DNA from 3 places in the Streptomyces sp. NPDC058335 genome. Region 3 is predicted to be linked to each of the others. Evidence: riboswitches for the same ligand, from Rfam matches in the RefSeq annotation. Region 3 holds a riboswitch; each other region holds the start of a gene.
What was found. A riboswitch is a leader RNA that binds a small molecule or an ion and turns the genes downstream of it on or off. The one in region 3 is predicted to bind thiamine pyrophosphate.
Positions count from the first base shown of each region.

Region 1: another riboswitch for thiamine pyrophosphate. It lies ahead of ACFWJX_RS07460 (thiamine ABC transporter substrate binding subunit); the one in region 3 lies ahead of thiO (glycine oxidase ThiO).
Region 2: another riboswitch for thiamine pyrophosphate. It lies ahead of thiC (phosphomethylpyrimidine synthase ThiC); the one in region 3 lies ahead of thiO (glycine oxidase ThiO).

Region 1 is NZ_JBHXHX010000003.1:352,919-359,580, forward strand. It holds gene frr (ribosome recycling factor) at 1-322, shown strand, start outside; gene ACFWJX_RS07450 (phosphatidate cytidylyltransferase) at 322-1,548, shown strand; gene rlmN (23S rRNA (adenine(2503)-C(2))-methyltransferase RlmN) at 1,858-2,964, shown strand; TPP riboswitch at 3,022-3,128, shown strand; gene ACFWJX_RS07460 (thiamine ABC transporter substrate binding subunit) at 3,209-4,297, shown strand; gene ACFWJX_RS07465 (ABC transporter permease) at 4,354-5,955, shown strand; gene ACFWJX_RS07470 (ABC transporter ATP-binding protein) at 5,955-6,662, shown strand, end outside.
Region 2 is NZ_JBHXHX010000005.1:292,830-299,491, reverse strand. It holds gene ACFWJX_RS11740 (metallophosphoesterase) at 1-767, shown strand, start outside; gene ACFWJX_RS11735 (hypothetical protein) at 961-1,839, shown strand; gene ACFWJX_RS11730 (VWA domain-containing protein) at 1,927-3,348, opposite strand; gene thiC (phosphomethylpyrimidine synthase ThiC) at 3,407-5,203, opposite strand; TPP riboswitch at 5,196-5,385, opposite strand; gene ACFWJX_RS11720 (YibE/F family protein) at 5,679-6,662, shown strand, end outside.
Region 3 is NZ_JBHXHX010000015.1:9,012-15,673, reverse strand. It holds gene ACFWJX_RS27240 (deoxyribonuclease IV) at 1-76, opposite strand, end outside; gene pknB (Stk1 family PASTA domain-containing Ser/Thr kinase) at 134-2,077, opposite strand; gene ACFWJX_RS27230 (thiazole synthase) at 2,638-3,432, opposite strand; gene thiS (sulfur carrier protein ThiS) at 3,436-3,636, opposite strand; gene thiO (glycine oxidase ThiO) at 3,633-4,796, opposite strand; TPP riboswitch at 4,794-4,905, opposite strand; gene ACFWJX_RS27215 (hypothetical protein) at 4,958-5,350, shown strand; gene ACFWJX_RS27210 (NAD(P)/FAD-dependent oxidoreductase) at 5,379-6,653, shown strand.

The DNA.
Region 1 (6,662 bases), on a different contig from region 3:
GCAGGCGATCCGTGACTCGGACCTGGGCGTCAACCCGAGCAACGACGGCAACATCATCCGGGTGGTGTTCCCCGAGCTGACGGAGGAGCGCCGCCGCGACTACATCAAGGTCGCCAAGAGCAAGGGCGAGGACGCCAAGGTGTCCATCCGCGCCGTGCGCCGCAAGGCCAAGGACGCGATCGACAAGCTCATCAAGGACGGCGAGGTCGGCGAGGACGAGGGCCGCCGTGCCGAGAAGGAACTCGACGACACCACCGCGAAGTACGTCGCCCAGGTGGACGAGCTCCTCAAGCACAAGGAAGCGGAGCTGCTCGAGGTCTGATGAACGACTCTTCCTGGGGCGCTCCGCCACGAGCCGGTTCACAGGCCGGGTACTGGGGGCCCAACGATCACGGGGCCGTCCCGCACGGACCTGTCCAGGGGGCTGCCCCGGCGGGTCCCGCGTACGATGCGCCTGAGGCGCAGCAGACTCGCCCCATGCCCATCGTCCCCGACGTACCCGCTCATGGCGGAAACCAGGATGACGACCGGGGGGCCGCTCGGCTGGGCGGCCCCTTGTTCCGAGACGAGACGTTCCGCGACGGGACGTCCCACGGCGGGACGTTCCGAAACGAGACGTCCCCCGCGGGGACGTTCCGTGACGAGACCCCGTCGGCACAGCCCCCTGCGGCGGTGCCGCAGAATCCGGAGCCCATGCCCGACGCACCACAGCCGGCATCCGCCCCGCAGAAGAAGAGCGCGGGCCGTGACCTGACTGCGGCCATAGGGGTCGGTGTCGGACTCGGTGCGGTGATCATCGCGTCGCTGTTCGTCGTCAAGGCCGTCTTCGTCGGCGTGATCGCGGTCGCCGTCGTCGTCGGCCTGTGGGAGCTGACCAGTCGGCTCCAGGAGCGCAAGGGCATCAAGGCTCCGCTGGTGCCGCTCGCGGTCGGCGGCGCGGCCATGGTCGTCGCCGGATACGTCCGGGGTGCCGAGGGCGCCTGGGTTGCCATGGCCCTGACCGCGCTCGCGGTCCTGGTCTGGCGGATGACGGAACCGCCGGAAGGTTACCTCAAGGACGTCACTGCCGGAGTCTTCGCGGCCTTCTACGTCCCGTTCCTGGCCACGTTCGTCGCGATGATGCTCACCGCGGACGACGGGGCGCTCCGCGTCATGACGTTCCTGCTGCTGACGGTCGTCAGCGACACCGGGGCGTACGCCGTCGGCTGGCGCTTCGGCAAGCACAAGCTCGCTCCGCGGATCAGCCCCGGCAAGACCCGCGAGGGCCTGCTCGGCGCGGTGTCGTTCGCGATGGTCGTCGGTGCACTGTGCATGGAGTTCGTGATCGAGGACGGCACCTGGTGGCAGGGTCTGCTGCTCGGCCTGGCGGTCGCGGCCAGCGCCACCCTCGGTGACCTCGGCGAGTCCATGATCAAGCGGGACCTCGGCATCAAGGACATGGGCACCCTGCTCCCCGGTCACGGCGGCATCATGGACCGCCTGGACTCGCTCCTGCCCACCGCGCCGGTGGTGTGGCTGTTGCTGGTGCTGTTCGTGGGGTCCGGCTGATCGGTACTCAGCCCGGTCGAAACGAGCCCCCGTCCCCCGCGGACGGGGGCTCGTCCCGTGATCAACCGCTCCGACAGGGTCCCGCGCATGGGGACGGCGAGACGGGGCGAGGACGGCCGGTACCACGGTGATCTGCCGTGCCGATGGTGCGAGGCGCTCCTCGCGCAGAACGGACGGCGCAGGCCGAAGCTCTACTGCGGCGGATGGCACCGGACGACGACGTACGCCGCCCGGTGCGTCACACCGCGACCGGCGGGCTGTTCTGAGCCGACCGGGGCACCCGAATGGATCTGCGACACTGGTAGAGCCATGCCTAAGCCCGGAGAACTCACTTTCGTCGCCCCCCGCGGAGCCAAGAAGCCGCCGCGGCACCTCGCCGACCTCTCGCCCGCCGAGCGGAAGGAGGTGGTGGCGGAGATCGGTGAGAAGCCGTTCCGTGCGAAACAGCTGTCGCAGCACTACTTCGCGCGGTTCGCGCACGACCCGGCCGAGTGGACCGACATCCCCGCCGGTGCCCGTGAGAAGCTGCGCGAGGCGCTGCTGCCCGATCTGATGACGGTCGTACGGCATCTGTCGACGGACCAGGGGACCACCCGCAAGACGCTCTGGCGGCTGTTCGACGGCACGCTCGTGGAGTCGGTGCTGATGCGGTACCCGGACCGGGTGACCATGTGCATCAGTTCGCAGGCCGGCTGCGGGATGAACTGCCCGTTCTGCGCGACCGGGCAGGCGGGGCTCGACCGGAACCTGTCCACCGCCGAGATCGTCCACCAGATCGTGGACGGGATGCGGGCGCTGCGCGACGGAGAGGTTCCCGGCGGACCGGCCCGGCTGTCCAACATCGTGTTCATGGGCATGGGTGAGCCGCTCGCCAACTACAAGCGGGTCGTCGGCTCCATCCGCGCGCTCACCGACCCCGCGCCCGACGGGCTGGGGCTCTCGCAGCGCGGGATCACCGTGTCGACCGTGGGGCTGGTGCCGGCCATCAACCGGTTCTCCGACGAAGGCTTCAAGTGCCGGCTGGCCATCTCGCTGCACGCCCCCGACGACGAGCTGCGCGACACCCTCGTCCCCGTGAACACGCGGTGGAAGGTGCGCGAGGTGCTCGACGCCGGATTCGAGTACGCCGAGAGGTCCGGGCGCCGGCTGTCCATCGAGTACGCGCTGATCCGCGACATCAACGACCAGGCCTGGCGTGGTGACCGTCTCGGGCGCATGCTCAAGGGCCGGCCCGTACATGTGAACCTGATCCCGCTCAACCCGACGCCGGGTTCCAAGTGGACCGCCTCCCGGCCCGAGGACGAGAAGGCGTTCGTCGAGGCCATCGCGGCGCACGGGGTGCCCGTCACCGTCCGGGACACGCGTGGTCAGGAGATCGACGGGGCGTGTGGTCAGCTCGCCGCCACCGAGCGGTAGTCTGACCGACGTAAGTACTGTCCTGTTTTCAGACAGTGCGGTAAATCAGACATCTTCATATTCCGACAGGGGAGCGCCACAGCGCTGAGAGTGCGGCACCGGGCCGCAGACCCTCTGAACCTCGCCCAGGTCATTCTGGGTAGGAAGTTCGGTCATCACTCGAGCTGTTGCGCCCTGCCCGGACACCCTCGCGGGTTCCGGGCGGGGCCGCGTCTCTTCCTGGTCACCTCCAGGAGGAATTCCAGTGCACACCAGGACGTTCGTGGCCGCGGCCGTAGGCCTCGGTCTCGGTCTCGTCACGCTGTCCGCCTGCGGATCGTCGGACGACGGCGGTTCCTCGCAGAGCGAGAGCAAGACCGTCACCCTCGTCAGCCATGACTCGTGGGCCGTCTCCGAGAACGTGCTCGCCGACTTCGAGAAGAAGTCCGGCTACCAGGTGAAGGTCCTCAAGGACGGCGACGCCGGGCAGGCCGTCAACAAGGCGATCCTCACCAAGGACAACCCGCAGGGCGACGTCTTCTTCGGCGTCGACAACACCCTGCTCTCCCGCGCGCTCGACAACGGCGTCTTCCAGCCGTACGAGGCGCAGGGGCTGGACCAGGTCGACGGGCAGTACCAGCTGGACGCCGGAAAGCACCGGGTCACGCCCGTCGACTACGGCGACATCTGCGTCAACTACGACAAGAAGTACTTCACCGATCACAAGCTGGCCCCGCCGGCCACCTTCGACGACCTGGCGAAGCCGGCGTACAAGAACCTGCTCGTCACCGAGAACGCCTCCACCTCCTCGCCCGGCCTCGGCTTCCTGCTCGGCACGGCCGCCAAGTACGGGGACGGGGGAGGCTGGGAGGGTTACTGGAAGAAGCTCAAGGCCAACGGTGTGAAGGTCGTCGACGGCTGGGAGCAGGCCTACAACGAGGAGTTCTCCGGCTCGGCCGGCGGCAGGAAGGCCGGCGGGGACCGGCCGCTCGTCGTCTCCTACGCCTCCTCGCCGCCCGCCGAGGTGATCTACGGCGACCCGAAGCCGACGACCGCGCCGACCGGTGTCGCGACCGGCACCTGCTTCCGGCAGGTCGAGTTCGCCGGACTGCTGAGCAACGCCGAGAACAGCGAGGGCGGCAAGGCGCTGATCGACTTCCTGATCTCGAAGACGTTCCAGGAGGACATGCCGCTCAACATGTTCGTCTACCCGGTGGCCAAGGGCGCGGCCGTGCCCGCCGAGTTCACCGAGTACGGCCCGGCCGCCGAGGATCCCGAGACGATGGACCCGGCGAAGATCGCCGCGGACCGCGACCAGTGGGTCAAGTCGTGGACCTCGCTCGTACTGAAGTAGACCGGCGGGCGGCCCCGCGCCGCGGGCGTACCGGGAGCGCGGCGCGGCTGGGGCTCATGGCCCTGCCCGTCGCGTTCTTCGGGATGTTCTTCGCCTACCCGGTCGCCGCGATCCTCTCGCGCGGACTGTACTCCGGCGGCGGCTGGCACTTCGGGCGCCTGTTCGACGTGCTCGGGCAGTCCGACATCCGGCACGTCCTGTGGTTCACCACCTGGCAGGCACTCGCCTCCACCGCGCTCACCCTGCTGATCGCCCTGCCCGCCGCCTACGTCTTCGCCCGGTTCTCCTTCCCCGGCAAGCAGGTCCTGCGGGCCGTCGTGACCGTCCCGTTCGTGCTGCCGACCGTCGTCGTCGGTACGGCGTTCCTCGCGCTGGTCGGCCGCGGTGGTCTCCTCGACGAGCTGTGGGGCGTACGGCTGGACACCACCGTGTGGGCGATCCTGCTCGCCCACGTCTTCTTCAACTACGCCGTCGTCGTGCGGACGGTCGGCGGACTGTGGGCGCAGCTCGACCCGCGGCAGGAGGAGGCCGCGCGGATGCTCGGCGCCTCGCCCTTCCGGGCCTGGCGGCAGGTGACCCTCCCGGCCCTCGCGCCGGCCGTGGCCGCCGCCGCGCTCATGGTGTTCCTCTTCACCTTCACCTCCTTCGGCGTGGTGCAGATCCTCGGCGGCCCGACCTTCTCCACGCTGGAGGTCGAGATCTACCGGCAGACCTCCGAGATCTTCGACCTGTCGACGGCCGCCGTCCTCACGATCGTCCAGTTCCTCGCCGTCGGCGCGATCCTCGCCGTGCACGCCTGGACCGTACGGCGGCGGGAGAGCGCGCTGCGGCTGGTGGACGCGGCCGGGACGGCACGGCGGCCGCGTGGGGCGGGGCAGTGGGCGCTGCTCGCCGGAGTGCTCGGCACGGTAGCGCTGCTGCTCGTGCTGCCGTTGGCGGTGCTGGTGCAACGCTCCCTCGACGCCCCCGACTTCGCCTACTACCGGGCGCTGACCAGCGACGACGGCAATGTGTTCCTGGTCCCGCCGATCGAGGCCATCGGCAACTCGCTGGAGTACGCCCTCGTCGCCACCGTGATCGCGGTGACGGTCGGCGGGCTGGCGGCGGCGGCCCTGACCCGACGGGACGCCGGGCGGCTGGTCCGCGGGTTCGACGCGCTGCTGATGCTGCCGCTGGGCGTCTCCGCGGTGACCGTCGGCTTCGGCTTCCTGATCGCGCTCGACGAACCTCCGCTGGACCTGCGGGCCACCTGGATCCTGGTGCCGCTCGCGCAGGCGCTGGTCGGCGTGCCCTTCGTCGTACGGACCATGCTGCCGGTGCTGCGCGCGGTGGACGAGCGGCTGCGGGAGGCGGCGGCCGTGCTCGGGGCGTCGCCGTGGCGGGTGTGGCGGGAGGTGGACCTGCCGATGGTGCGGCGGGCGCTGCTGGTCGCCGCCGGGTTCGCCTTCGCCGTGTCGCTGGGCGAGTTCGGGGCGACGGTGTTCATCGCACGGCCCGACAACCCGACCCTGCCGGTCGCCGTGGCGCGGCTGCTGGGGCGTGCCGGGGAGCTGAACTACGGGCAGGCGATGGCCCTTTCGACGATTCTGATGCTGGTGTGCGCGATCGCCCTGCTGGTGCTGGAGCGGCTGCGCACCGACCGTACGGGGGAGTTCTGATGCTGCGGCTCGAAGGCGCGACCGTGCGGTTCGCAGGGCGGGCGGTGCTGGACGCCGTCGATCTCGACGTCGTCGAGCACGAGGTGGTGTGTGTGCTCGGGCCCAGCGGCAGCGGCAAGTCGACGCTGCTGCGGGTGGTGGCCGGGCTGCAACCCCTGGACGCCGGGCGGGTGGTGCTCGACGGACGTGACCAGGCGGGAGTGCCCGCGCACCGGCGGGGGCTGGGGCTGATGTTCCAGGACCATCAGCTGTTCCCGCAGCGGGACGTGGGCGGCAACGTCGCCTTCGGTCTGCGCATGCGCGGCACCGACCGGCGACGACGACAGGAACGGGTGGGGGAGCTGCTCGATCTGGTCGGGCTGCCGGATGCCGGCCGCCGGTCCGTCGCCGCGCTGTCCGGCGGTGAGCAGCAGCGGGTGGCGCTGGCCCGTGCGCTCGCGCCGAGCCCACGGCTGCTGATGCTGGACGAGCCGCTCGGGCAGCTCGACCGGTCGCTGCGGGAGCGGCTGGTCGTGGAACTGCGGGAGCTGTTCGGGCGGTTGGGCACCACGGTGCTCGCGGTCACGCACGACCAGGGCGAGGCGTTCGCGCTGGCCGACCGGGTCGTGGTGATGCGGGACGGGCGGATCGCCCAGTCCGGTACGCCGCTGGAGGTGTGGCAGCGGCCGGCGGACGCGTTCGTGGCCCGCTTCCTCGGCTTCGACAAC
Region 2 (6,662 bases), on a different contig from region 3:
TCGCCGCGCTCCAGGAGAAGGGCCTGATCGACGCGGCCGGCAACTGGTGCGCGGGCACCGCCCGGCTGTGGTTCCTCGGCGACTTCACCGACCGCGGCCCGGACGGCATCGGCGTGATCGACCTCGTGATGCGCCTGTCCGCCGAGGCCGCGGCGGCCGGCGGCTACTGCAAGGCCCTCATGGGCAACCACGAGCTGCTCCTGCTCGGCGCCAAGCGGTTCGGCGACACCCCCGTCAACTCCGGCGCGGGCACCGCCACCTTCCAGGCGGCCTGGCTGCTCAACGGAGGACAGAAGTCCGACATGGACCGCCTCCAGGACCACCACCTCCAGTGGATGGCCCGCCTGGACGCCGTGGAGGAGGTCGACGGCCATCTGCTCGTGCACTCCGACACCACCGCCTACCTCGACTACGGCGACTCGATCGAGGCGGTCAACGACACCGTCCACGAGACGATCACCCGTAATGACGCGGACGAAGTGTGGGATCTGTTCCGCAAGTTCACCAAGCGCTTCTCCTTCCGCGACGAGGGCGGCGCCGATGCCGTCCGCTCCCTGCTCGATACGTACGGCGGCACCCGCATCGTTCACGGCCACAGCCCGATTCCGTATCTGCTGGGCGATGTCGGTTCCGAGGACGACGAGGACTCGGCCGGTCCGGTGGTCGAAGGGCCGCACGTCTACGCCGACGGGCTGGCCATCGCGATGGACGGCGGCGTGACGATGGCCGGAAAGCTGCTGGTCCAGCAACTGCCACTGCCCATCTGACCGTTCCGGGGTCCGTCGCCGGCCGCGCCGGGCCCGCCCGACGGCGCTACGGCCCAGGGGCCAATTTCAGCAAACCCCCTGTTACCTCATGCCGTCGCCGCTCTACCATCGGTTCATCCGTAGCAGGCTCCCCTCCGTTTCTGCCCGACGGCTCGTTGGCATGCGAGCCCCAAGCCCTACGGAGCATCGGGGGATGCACATGAACAGCGTTCCGCAGCACCTGCACAGCGAGGACCGCCAGGAGTACGAGCGGATCCTCGACGAGGCGCTGCGCTCCGCACCACACCACCCGGAACTGGCCGCTGTGGGACAGCGGCTCAACCCCGAACAACTGCGCACCATGGCGCTCAACGCCTCCGCGCTCATCACGGCGTCCGCGGCGACCGAGTACCAGCACTATGTGAAGGTCCGTGGGGAACTGCGCCATCCGGCGCCGTCCACCCCGTCCTCGGCCGGTCATGAGTCCGGCGGCGCCGGTGAGCCGGGCGTGGGCGGGATGGGCCTCGCCGCCACCATGGGGGAGGCCGCCGAGGCCGCCGGAGCGGGCGCCGTCGCCATCGCCGCCGTCCTCACCCCGGTCCTCGCCGGAACCGCCGCGGTGATCTTCCTGCTCGTCGGTTACATCCTGCGGATGCTCGACCCCGAGCCGGCGTTCGCCAGGACGATGCTCACCACCGGATGGACGTTCGGGGCCGTGGCCGCGGCCGCGATCCTCGTCGCCACCGTCGGCCTCCTGCTCACCGCCCTGCGCAACCGTCCCTCCCTGGAGGCCGGCCCGTACAGCGAACTGAGCGAGGAGGTGGGCCGCGCGAGGGAGGCCTGGCGGGAAGCCCTGCTGGAGCGGGGCATCCTGCCGTTCCTCCGCGAGGCCCTCGCCCACCCCGGCACGAGCGCCGCGCTCGACCCCGCACCGGCCCCTCCGGCACCCACCGGCCGCCTGCCGAAGATCGGCTACGACCGTCCGGGCTTCAGCAGCCCCGACGAAGGAAACTCGGCCGGCTCCCGCCCCAGCTACAGCAGCCCGGACTACACCAGCCCGGACTTCGGCGGGCCGGAACACCAGCCGGAATAGGCCCTCGGCTTGCGCCCCCGCCCAGGGGAGCGCAAGCCGTAGGCCGGGCCGACGGAACGAGGGCCAGGGCGTCAGCCGGCCTGCCGGTCAGAGGATGCCCGCCTGCCCCGCGGCCGTGAGCCAACTCGGGAACTCGGACAGGAGACGGTCGTAGAGCTCCTGGTCCGGGACCGTGCGGATGTCGTCGACGGCGAAGAAGCCGACGTTGTCCACACGTCGGCCGGGCAGTGCGTCGAACCGCTCCAGCACGCCGTAGTTCGAGCGGCCGAGCCCGACGAACTGCCAGAAGATCGGCTCCGCCGCCGCCGCGCGCAGCTCCTTCTCGATCGCGGCGTCGCGGTAGACGCCTCCGTCGGAGAAGAACAGCACCAGCGTCGGGGCGGCCGCCGGATTCGCCCGAACATAGTCTCTGACCTGGGCGATCACCTTCTGTTCCTCGTTCTGGATGCCGACCGAGCGCATGTCGACCTGGCCCGGTTGCAGTCCCTTCCGCGGCTTCTTGCTCCGCCTGAACAGGCTGATCTCCCCCACCCGCACATGCAGCCGCAGCCACTCGGGGAGTTCGCCCAGGCGCAGGTCCGGCAGCCGGGCAGGGTCGGAGGCGAACGTCCAGGCCTGCATCTCACCGTCGTCATCAAGCTCTGCCGCCACAGCGGCCATCCGCTCGACCACGTCGGCCACCACCCCGCCGGAGTACAGGAACGACATGGACCCCGACGCGTCGAGCACGAGCACCACCCGCGCACTGACCCCCGCGGCACCGCGCTTCCGCAGACTGACCGCGACCTGCTCCTTCCGCAGGGACAGCCGCTTGCGCATATCGACCGGAAGCTGCTCCTCCCCCTTGGTCAGCCGGCCCCCGGCAGACGGCGCGGATACGGCGGCGGAGGCGGCCGGAGCCGACGGAGGCACGGGCGGGGGCGGGGGCGGCGTGCGTACGGCCGATGCCGCGTGGTCGGCTGCCGGCCCAGCGGGCTCCTCATCGACGCTGATCCCGAAATCGGTGGCCAGCCCCGCGAGCCCGGAGGCATACCCCTGCCCGACCGCGCGGAACTTCCACTGCCCCTCCCGCAGGTACAACTCACCTCCGATGAACGCCGTCTCCGTCTCTCCCCGCATCTCGAACCGCGCCAGCTCCGCCAGGCTCCCGGCATCGAGCAACCTGAGCGTCAGGCCGGCCACCTGCCCGAAGGTGCCGCCGTCGGCGGACGCGCACAGCGCCACACGCGCGACGGCACTCTCCAGCGAACGCAGGTCCACCTCGACCGTGTCGGCAGTGACACCGGCGGCGCTCCGCCTGCCCAGATGGGTGACTGCGCCGGAAGCGTGCCGCGGCTGGTTGTAGAAGACGAGGTCCGCGTCGTCACGCACCCTTCCGGCGGCGGTCAGCAGCAGAGCCGACACATCCACGTCCTGCCCGCCGGCCCGCTCGGACCAACTGATCTCGACGCGCACGGACGGCACATCGACCGGCAGATTGGCGCCCTTGCTCATGGATCGCGCTGTCATGCACCCAGTCTGCCGACCTCTGCGCCAGAAGCACCGCCCCAGGACGATTCCCTGCGCGTCAGTCCGCGATCGGCAGATACACCCGATTGCCCGCGGCCGCGAACTCCTTGGACTTCTGCGCCATTCCTTCCTCGACCTCCGCCCGACTGCCGCCGTGCTCACGGCGGATGTCGTGAGAGATCTTCATCGAGCAGAACTTCGGTCCGCACATCGAGCAGAAGTGAGCCGTCTTGGCCGGCTCCGCCGGGAGTGTCTCGTCGTGGAACTCCCGGGCGGTGTCCGGGTCGAGGGCCAGGTTGAACTGGTCCTCCCAGCGGAACTCGAAGCGGGCGTCGGACAGCGCGTCGTCCCACTCCTGCGCACCGGGGTGTCCCTTGGCGAGATCGGCCGCGTGGGCGGCGATCTTGTAGGTGATGACACCGGTCTTGACGTCGTCACGATTGGGCAGGCCCAGGTGCTCCTTGGGCGTGACGTAGCAGAGCATGGCCGTGCCCCACCAGGCGATCATCGCCGCACCGATGCCGGAGGTGATGTGGTCGTACGCCGGGGCGACGTCGGTCGTCAGCGGGCCGAGCGTATAGAAGGGAGCTTCATCGCAGATCTCCTGCTGAAGGTCGATGTTCTCCTTGATCTTGTGCATCGGGACATGTCCCGGGCCTTCGATCATCGTCTGAACATGGAAACGCTTCGCGATCCGGTTGAGTTCCCCGAGCGTGCGCAACTCCGCGAACTGCGCCTCGTCGTTGGCGTCCGCGATCGAACCGGGCCGCAGACCGTCGCCCAACGAGTACGTGACGTCGTAGGCCGCGAGGATCTCACAGAGTTCCTCGAAGTTCTCGTAGAGGAACGACTCCTTGTGGTGGGCCAGACACCACGCGGCCATGATCGACCCGCCTCGGGAGACGATGCCGGTCTTGCGGTTGGCCGTCAGCGGGACGTACGGCAGGCGCACCCCCGCGTGGACGGTCATGTAGTCCACGCCCTGCTCGGCCTGCTCGATCACCGTGTCCTTGTAGATCTCCCAGGTCAGCTCCTCGGCCCGGCCGTCGACCTTCTCCAACGCCTGGTAGAGCGGCACCGTGCCGATGGGGACGGGGGAGTTGCGCAGCACCCACTCGCGGGTGGTGTGGATGTTGCGGCCGGTGGACAGGTCCATGACCGTGTCGGCGCCCCAACGGGTCGCCCACGTCATCTTCTCGACCTCCTCCTCGATGGAGGAGGTCACCGCCGAGTTGCCGATGTTGGCGTTGACCTTCACCAGGAATCGCTTGCCGATGATCATCGGCTCGATCTCCGGGTGGTTGACGTTGGCCGGCAGCACCGCACGTCCGGCCGCGATCTCCTCGCGTACGACCTCGGGCTCCACGTTCTCCCGGATGGCCACGTACTCCATCTCCGGCGTGATCTCGCCCCGGCGGGCGTACGCGAGTTGGGTGACCGCCTGACCGTCACGGCCCCGGCGTGGCAGGCGCGGCCGTCCGGGGAAGACCGCGTCGAGGTTGCGCAGCCCGCCGCGCGGGGAGGTGTGCTTGATCCCGTCGTCCTCCGGGCGGACGGGGCGGCCCGCGTACTCCTCTGTGTCACCGCGGGCGATGACCCAGTTCTCCCGCAGAGGCGGCAGCCCTCTGCGGACATCCGTCTCGACGAGCGGATCGGTGTACGGGCCCGAGGTGTCGTACAGCGTGACCGACCGACCGTTGGTGAGATGCACCTGACGGACCGGCACGCGCAGGTCGGAGCGGGTGCCCTCGACATACGCCTTGTGCCATCCGATGGACTTCCCGGCCTCCCCGTCGGCAGAGACCTCGTCGGAGATCTGCGCGGAGGCAGGCGTGCGTGCGTCCTTGTTGGTCATGAGACCTACTCCCTACGCCGGCATTACCCGGTAACAGGTTCAGCGGTCGACGCAGCGGCTTCCGTCTGCCGACGTGTCATGTGAAACATCACTCGGTTGTGGTGACGTTCCACGTGAAACATCGCGAAGACGGAGGTCAGCGCCCTCTCAGCCCGGTGCTCCGAGCTCCCGCGTGTGCAAAGGTGCCTCCACGCTAGCGTCCTTTGTGGCGCGGTGAACAGTGGGCCTCTGTCGTTCTTGCGATGATCGGGCGGTGACCACGACACCCCATCCCCCGTTCCCACCGCCCGAACAGCCCCGCGGGCCGGGTATTCCTCCCGGTGGACGCCCCCGGCAAGGACAGGGGCACGGCCCCGGTGGCGGTTCGGTTCCCCGACCCGGTTCCGGGCCCGTTTCCCGTCCCGAGGACGGCTACAGCTTCGGCCCCGACGGCGGACAGGGCGGCGGCCCCGGCTTTGGTGGCGGACACGGGCACGTGTCCGGCGCCGGAGGGCACGGTGGTCGCGGGCACGGGCCCGGTGGTGGCCACGGCGGCGGCCGTGACGGCGCCGGAAGCACGGGTGGAGGCGGGGGCCACGGGCACGGCCCCGGTCCGGGTGACGGGCACGGCTCGGACGACGGCCACGGCAGCGGGCACGGCTCCGGCGACGGACACAGCGGTGGGCACGGTGGGGAGGGCCCCGGTTCAGGTGGCGGTCACGGGCACAGCCACAGTCACGGTCCGGCCGCCCCCGTCTCCCAACACCTGCGCAAGGTCATCGCGGCCGTTCTCATCCCGTTCGGCGTGGCCGTGCTCGTCGGCATGGTCGTGCTGTGGCCCGGCGGTGCCCCGGCGCACGAGCGCACCGGCGTCGGCTTCGACCGGCAGACGCAGCAGGCGACGGTCTCCAAGGTCGAGAGCATCAGCTGCTCGTCGGCGAACGCCTCGGGCGGCACCCCGACCGGCGACACCTCGACCGCCGAGGGCTCCTCCGCACAGCAACAGGAGGACGGCACCTGCAAGAAGGCCACGATCCGTGTGGACACCGGCTCGGACAAAGGCCGTACGTTCACCGAGATCGTCCAGCCGGACCAGTCACGTCAGTTGCACGAGGGCCAGAAGGTCGTGGTCGCCTACGAGCCCTCCGCGCCGAAGGACCTCCAGTACTCGGTCACCGATGTGAACCGCCGTGTCCCCATGGGCCTGCTCGCCATCATCTTCGCCGTCGCCGTCGTGGTCGTCGGGCGGCTCCGGGGTGTCATGGCGCTGGTCGCGCTGGCCATCAGCTTCATGGTGCTGAACTTCTTCGTCCTGCCCGCGATCCTGCAAGGCTCGAACCCGCTGGCCGTGGCGGTCGTCGGGGCGAGCGCCATCATGCTGATCGCCCTCTATCTGTGTCACGGTCTCTCGGCCCGCACCTCCGTTGCCGTACTGGGCACGCTCATCTCCCTGCTGCTGATCGGCGTCCTCGGCTCCTGG
Region 3 (6,662 bases):
CGGAGTGCAGACCGCCGGCCACGGGAACGTGGCCGCCGACCGGGTTGCGGGAGGGGAAGGGGGGCTGAGAACTCACCCGTTCAGGGTGTCATGCTCCCAGCACCCCCCGGTCACCGGATGACGAGCGTCACCGTCAGCGGATGGTGATCGTGACCGTCGATCCCTTGGGGGCGGTCTCGCCGCCGTCCACGGACTGGCTCTTGACGGTGTCGCCGAACAGGCCCAGCAGGCCGCGGTCCTCCTCGACCTCGAAGCCTGCCCCTTCCAGCTCGGCCGTGGCGTCGTCGACGCTCGCGCCCACCACGTCCGGGACCTCCACCATCTCCGGCCCCTTGGACAGGGTCAGCGTCACCGTGTCGCCGTCGGCGGCCTGCTTGTCCGCGCCCGGCGACTGGGCGGCGACCTGGCCCTTGTCGAACTCCGAGTTGATCTCCGAGGTGGAGATCTCCACCACCAGGCCGGCCTCCTCCAGCTCGGCCCGTGCGTCGTCCAGGTCCTGGCCGGTGACGTCCGGGACGTCGATCGGGACGCCCTTGCTGACGACGAGGGACACCGCCGAGCCCGCGCGCCGCTCCGTGCCGGCCTTCGGGCCGCTGCTGATCACGAAGCCCTTGAGGACGTCCTCGCTGAACGCCTCGGTGACCAGGCCAGGCTCCAGACCGTCCGTCTTCAGCAGCTCCTTGGCCTTGTCCAGCCGCGAGCCCTTCACATCCGGTACCTTCACGGTCTCCGGGCCGTCGGAGACGGTCAGGGTCACCGAGTCGTTGGCACGGATACGGGCGCCCGGTTCCGGGTCCGTGCTGATGACCGTGCCGCGCTTCACCGTGTTGCTGTAGGCGTGCTTCACCTCGCCCACGTCCAGCCCGGCCGCGTCCAGCCGCTCCCTGGCCTGCGCCTCGGTCTGTGTGAGGACCGCCGGGACCTTGGTGAACTGCCCCGAGTTGATGTACCAGACGCCCGCGCCGACGCCGAGCACCAGAAGGACCGCGGCGACGATGGCGACCACTCCGCGGCCGGGCCGCACGGAGCGGCGCCGGGGCGGCAGCGGGGGCTCCGCCGCGAACCGGGAGGTCCGGTTCATCGGGTCCCCGGCTCTGCCGTCGTCGTCCTCGTCCTCGTTGACGGGCAGGAGGCGCGGGACCGTGAGCGAGCGCGGGATCACGCTGGTGCGGTCGTCCGCGATGTCACGGTCGGCGGACAGGGCCTGCGGGGGCAGCGCGTCCAGCTGTGCCTCGTCGAGCGCGCCGCGCGCCTCGCGGACCTGCGCGAGCAGGGCCACGGCGTCCGCCGGACGAACCTCCGGGGTGCGGGCGGTGGCCGAGGCGACCAGTTCGTCCAGCTCGAACGCCATGCCGGGTACGACGGTGGAGGGCGGGGGCACGTCCTCGTGGAGGTGCTTGTAGAGCACGACGGCGGGAGTGCCGCCGTCGTGGGGTTTGTCGCCGGTGAGCATCTCGTAGAGCACGACCCCGCACGCGTACACGTCCACGCGCGCGTCGGAGCTGCCCTGCTCCATCTGCTCGGGGGCGAGGTAGGCGACGGTGCCGAGGACGGCCCCGGTGGTGCTGGTGACGGTGTCCACGGACCGGACGAGGCCGAAGTCGGCGACCTTGACCCGGCCGTCGTCCCCTATCAGTACGTTCTCCGGCTTCATGTCCCGGTGCACGAAACCGGCGCGGTGCGCGGCGCCGAGGGCGGCGAGGACCGGCTCCAGGATGTCCAGCGCGGCCCGCGGCTGGAGCGCGCCGCGCTCACGCAGCACGTCCCGCAGGGTGCACCCTGCGACGTACTCCATGGCGAGGTAGACGTACGACCCGTCGGTCCCCTGGTCGAACACCTGAACGACGTTCGGGTGGGCCAGCCGGGCGACGGACTTGGCCTCGCGGATGAAGCGCTCGACGAAGGAGGCGTCGGCCGCGAGGGCCGGGTGCATCACCTTGAGCGCGAGGACGCGGTCGAGGCGGGTGTCCACGGCCCGGTAGACCGTGGCCATCCCGCCGACCGCGATCCGCGCCTCCACGCGATAGCGCCCGTCGAGCACCTGCCCGACCAGAGGGTCCTGAAGGGTCGTGTCCACGGAGGCGAGTCTACGAGCCCGCACCGACACCCCTCACCGCTCACACCGGTATCGCAGCGGGACTGAAGCGCACCTGTGACGAGGCACACGGCCGAGCGGCCGCACACGCCCACCCACGGACCTCTCCACCCACGCACCGCCCGTGACAGTCGGCCGGACGCAGACCCTCGCAGGCAGTGGCGAAGCACCGTCGGCGGCCACCGTCCCACGCGCCAGCCGCCGACGGCGCCCCGGCCCTGGCGGTCATCGGCCCATGGGGCAGCCGTGGCCGGCGCCCCGGTCCTGGTCATCGGCCCCTCGGGGCAGCCGTGGCCGGCGCCCGGCCCCGGCGCCACCGTCCCGCGGGGCAGCCGTGGTCGGCGCCCGGTCCCGGCGGTCATCGGCCCCGCGGGGCAGCCGTGGCCGGCGCCCGGCCCCGGCGGCCACCGTCCCGCGCGGCAGCCGCCGACGGCGCTCGGCCTTGGCGGGCGACGTTCGCCTCTCGGCCGACGGTCATGGGCGGTGCGTGGGTGGGAAAGCAGTGCGGGACCGCGGCGCCGGGTGGCGTGCGGGGAGCGTCGTCAGAACGCCGGGCGTTCCGGGTCCAGGGCGGCGCGGCCCTCCGTGGGGGACGACGGCTCCGCGAAGTGGCGGCGCGGGATCCGGCCCGCGAGCCGGGCCAACCGCCCCGCCTCCACAGCCCCCCGCATCGCCCGAGCCATCAGCACCGGCTCCTGCGCCCGCGTCACCGCCGACGCCAGCATCACCCCCGCACACCCCAGCTCCATCGCCAGCGCCACATCCGACGCCGTACCGGCCCCCGCGTCGAGAATCACCGGCACGCGCGCGTGCTCGACGATCAGCTGGAAGTTGTGGGGGTTGCGAATACCCAGCCCGGACCCGATCGGAGAGCCGAGCGGCATCACCGCCGCACACCCGACATCCTCCAGCTTCCGCGCCAGCACCGGATCGTCGTTCGTGTACGGCAGCACCGTGAACCCGTCGTCGACCAGCGTCTCCGCCGCGTCCAGCAGCTCGATCGGATCGGGCAGCAGCGTCCGCTCGTCGGCGATGACCTCCAGCTTGACCAGATCGGTCCCCAGCGCCTCCCGGGCCAGCCGTGCCGTCAGCACCGCCTCCCCGGCGGTGAAGCACCCCGCGGTGTTGGGCAGCACCCGGATGCCGAGCCGTTCGAGCACCGACAGCACGGACCCGTGCACCGAGGGGTCGACCCGCCGCATCGCGACGGTGGTCAGCTCGGTCCCGGACGCGACCAGCGCCCGCTCCAGCGTCTCCAGGCTGGGCGCACCGCCGGTACCCATGATCAGGCGGGACGAGTACGTCGTACCGCCGAGGACGAAGGGATCGTCGGCCATGGCTCAGCCTCCCTGGACGGCGGTGAGGACTTCCACGCGGTCTCCGTCGGAGAGGGCGGTGGCGGACCACCGCGCGCGCGGGACGACGGTTTCGTTGAGGGCGGCGGCCACTCCGGTGGGCGCCGGCGTCAGGGACCGTACGACGCTGTCGAGGGCCGTGCCGGGAGCGACCTCGCGTCGCTCGCCGTTGACGGAGATCTTCATGCGGGCTGCTCCGAGAGTGCGGCGGCGTGGAAGCGCCTGGGTGTGAAGGGGCGGGCCTCGACGGGAAGTTGACCGGTGGCCAGCGCGTGCGCCATCGCGTCCCCGGTGACCGGTGTCAGCAGCACGCCGTTGCGGTAGTGCCCGGTCGCCAGCAGCAGCCCGTCCATGCCGGTGGGCCCGAGCAGGGGCGCGTTGTCCGGCGACCCGGGACGCAGCCCCGCGCGCGTCTCGGTGAGCGGCAGCTCGGTGATCCCGGGAACCAGTTCGTGGGCGTCGCGCAGCAGCTCGTAGACGCCCCCGGCCGTCACCGTCGTGTCCCAGCCCAGTTCCTCGCTCGTGGCCCCGACGACCAGCTCGCCGTTCTCGCGCGGCACCAGGTAGACGTGGCTGCCGCGCACCACGGCCCGTACCGTCCGGGTCAGGAACGGCGCGTACCGCCGTGGCACGGTCAGCCGCAGCACCTGGCCCTTCACGGGCCGCACCGGGGGCAGCACCTCCGCCGGGACGCCCGCGAGCCGCCCGCTGAGGCTGCCCGCCGCGAGCACCACCTGCTCCGCCGCGAGCGTCGTACCCGCGCGCGTGAGGACCCCCGCGGCGCGCCCGGCCGACACGGTCAGCCGCTCCGCCCAGTCGCGGTGGAAGGCCACGCCCGCCCGCTCGCACGCGGTCACCAGCGCCGCCGCCAGCCGCCGGGGATCGATCTGGTGGTCGCCGTCCACCCGCAGCCCGCCGCGCACCCCGGGCGCGAGCATCGGCTCCAGCCGCCGGCACTCCCGTCCGGACAGCCATTCCGAGGTGAGCCCCGACTGCCGTTGCAGGGCGTGCAGTTCCCGCAGATGGGCGCGGTCGTCGGCGTCCAGCGCGACGGCGAGGGTGCCGGAGCGGCGGTAGCCGAGGTCGTGGCCGGTCAGGTCGGTGAGTTCGGCCACGAAGTCCGGGTAGCGGCGGGCCGATTCCAGGTTCAGGCCGAGCAGCGTCTGCTCGCCGTAGTGCAGTTCCGTGACCGCGGCCAGCATCCCGGCCGCCACCTGCGCGGCCCCGCCGCCCGGCCCGGGGTCCACCACCGCCGTGGCGAACCCCCGCTGCGCGGCCCGCCACGCGGTGACGAGCCCGATGATGCCGCCCCCCACGACGAGGACGTCCGACATAGGTGAGGACATGGGCGTCCAGCCCCTCCCTTCGCCGGCATGACCCGGATCAGGTTCGTACGGTCGGAGGCCGCCAGCCTCCCTCTCAGCCCGGTGCGTCCGGGCTCCCGCGAGTGCTCTACGTTGGCCACCCTAGCCCCCCGCCGTCCGTCCCAGTAAGGGAGCCTCCTCTCGTGGCCCGTTCGCTCGACGGCCTGGTCCTGGCCCCGGTGGCCGACCAGGCCCCCGGTCAGGTCGGCACCCGCACCCGCTTCACGTACCGCGAACGGGACGGCGTGATCTGGGCCGACTACGCGGGCGGCGACGTCGTACGCGGGCACCTGGTGGGTACCCGCGAGGGAGACCGGCTGGACTTCCGGTACGTCCAGCTGGGGCACGACGGGACGACGTCGTCCGGGCACTGTGTGTCGGCGGTCGTCGAACTGCCCGACGGGCGGCTGCGCCTCGACGAGACCTGGGAGTGGGAGTCGCGGCCGGGGAGCGGGACCAGCGTGGTGGAGCAGATCGCGGAACCGGTCACGGAACAGGGGCACGGAACACGGTCACGGAACAGGACGACTGACTGACGATCCGTCAGTTGTCTAAGGTGATCAGGTGAGCGAACAGACGCGGGAAGAAGACAGGCCGGCGGAGCGGCGGGTGGTCGTCGTCGGCGCGGGGATGGCCGGGGTGCAGACCGCGGTCGCCCTGCGCGAGCAGGGCTTCCACGGGACGGTGACCCTCATCGGCGCCGAACCCCACCAGCCCTACGACCGGCCCCCGCTGTCCAAGGCCGTCCTGCTCGGCACGGCCGAGCACTCCGCCTTCGACGTCGACTTCGAGAGCCTCGGCGTCGAACTCCGGCTCGGCACCGAGGCCCTCGGCGTACGCCCCGCCGACCACGAACTGGACACCGGGTCCGGGCCCGTCCCGTACGACGTCCTCGTGCTCGCCACCGGCGCCGAACCGATCCGGCTGCCCGGCGCCGAGGGCGTCCCCGGCGTCCATCTGCTGCGCACCCTGGACGACGCCGAACGGCTGCGGCCGGTGCTCGCCCGCCGGCACGACATCGTGGTCGTCGGCGCCGGCTGGATCGGCGCCGAGTTCGCCACCGCCGCGCGCGAGGCCGGCTGCGCGGTGACCGTCGTGGAGGCCGCTGACCGGCCGCTGGCCGGCGCCCTGCCCGCCGAGGTCGCCGCCCCGATGACCTCCTGGTACGCCGACAGCGGCACCGAGCTGCGCACCCGCGCGCGCGTGGAGCGCGTCGAGCCCGGTGCGGTCCTTCTCGACGACGGGTCCCGGCTGCCCGCCGACGCCGTCGTGGTCGGCATCGGCGCCCGCCCCGCGACGGCCTGGCTGACCGGCTCGGGCGTCGAGCTGGGCCGGCACGGCGAGGTCGTGGCCGACGCGAGCCTGCGCACGTCCGTGCCCGACGTGTACGCGGTCGGCGACTGCGCCTCCTTCCCGTCCGGGCGGTACGGCGAGCGCCTCCTCGTCCACCACTGGGACAACGCCCTCCAGGGGCCGCGCACGGTCGCCGCGAACATCCTCGGCTCGGCCACCGGCGAGGTCCCCGCGGTCTACGACCCGGTGCCGTACTTCTGGTCGGAGCAGTTCGGCCGCTTCGTCCAGTACGCCGGCCACCACACCGGCGCCGACACGACCCTGTGGCGCGGCGACCCCGCCGGACCGGCCTGGACGGTCTGCTGGCTGCGTGAGGACCGCCTGGTCGCGCTGCTGGCGGTGGGCCGCCCCCGCGACCTCGCGCAGGGCCGCCGGCTGATCGAGTCGGGCACGCCGATGAACCCCGAGCTGATCGCGGACCCGGCGACGCCGCTCAAGGCGGCGACGGCTCAGACCGCGGGTCCAGCGGGCGGCTCCACCCGCTGAGGGGAGGCT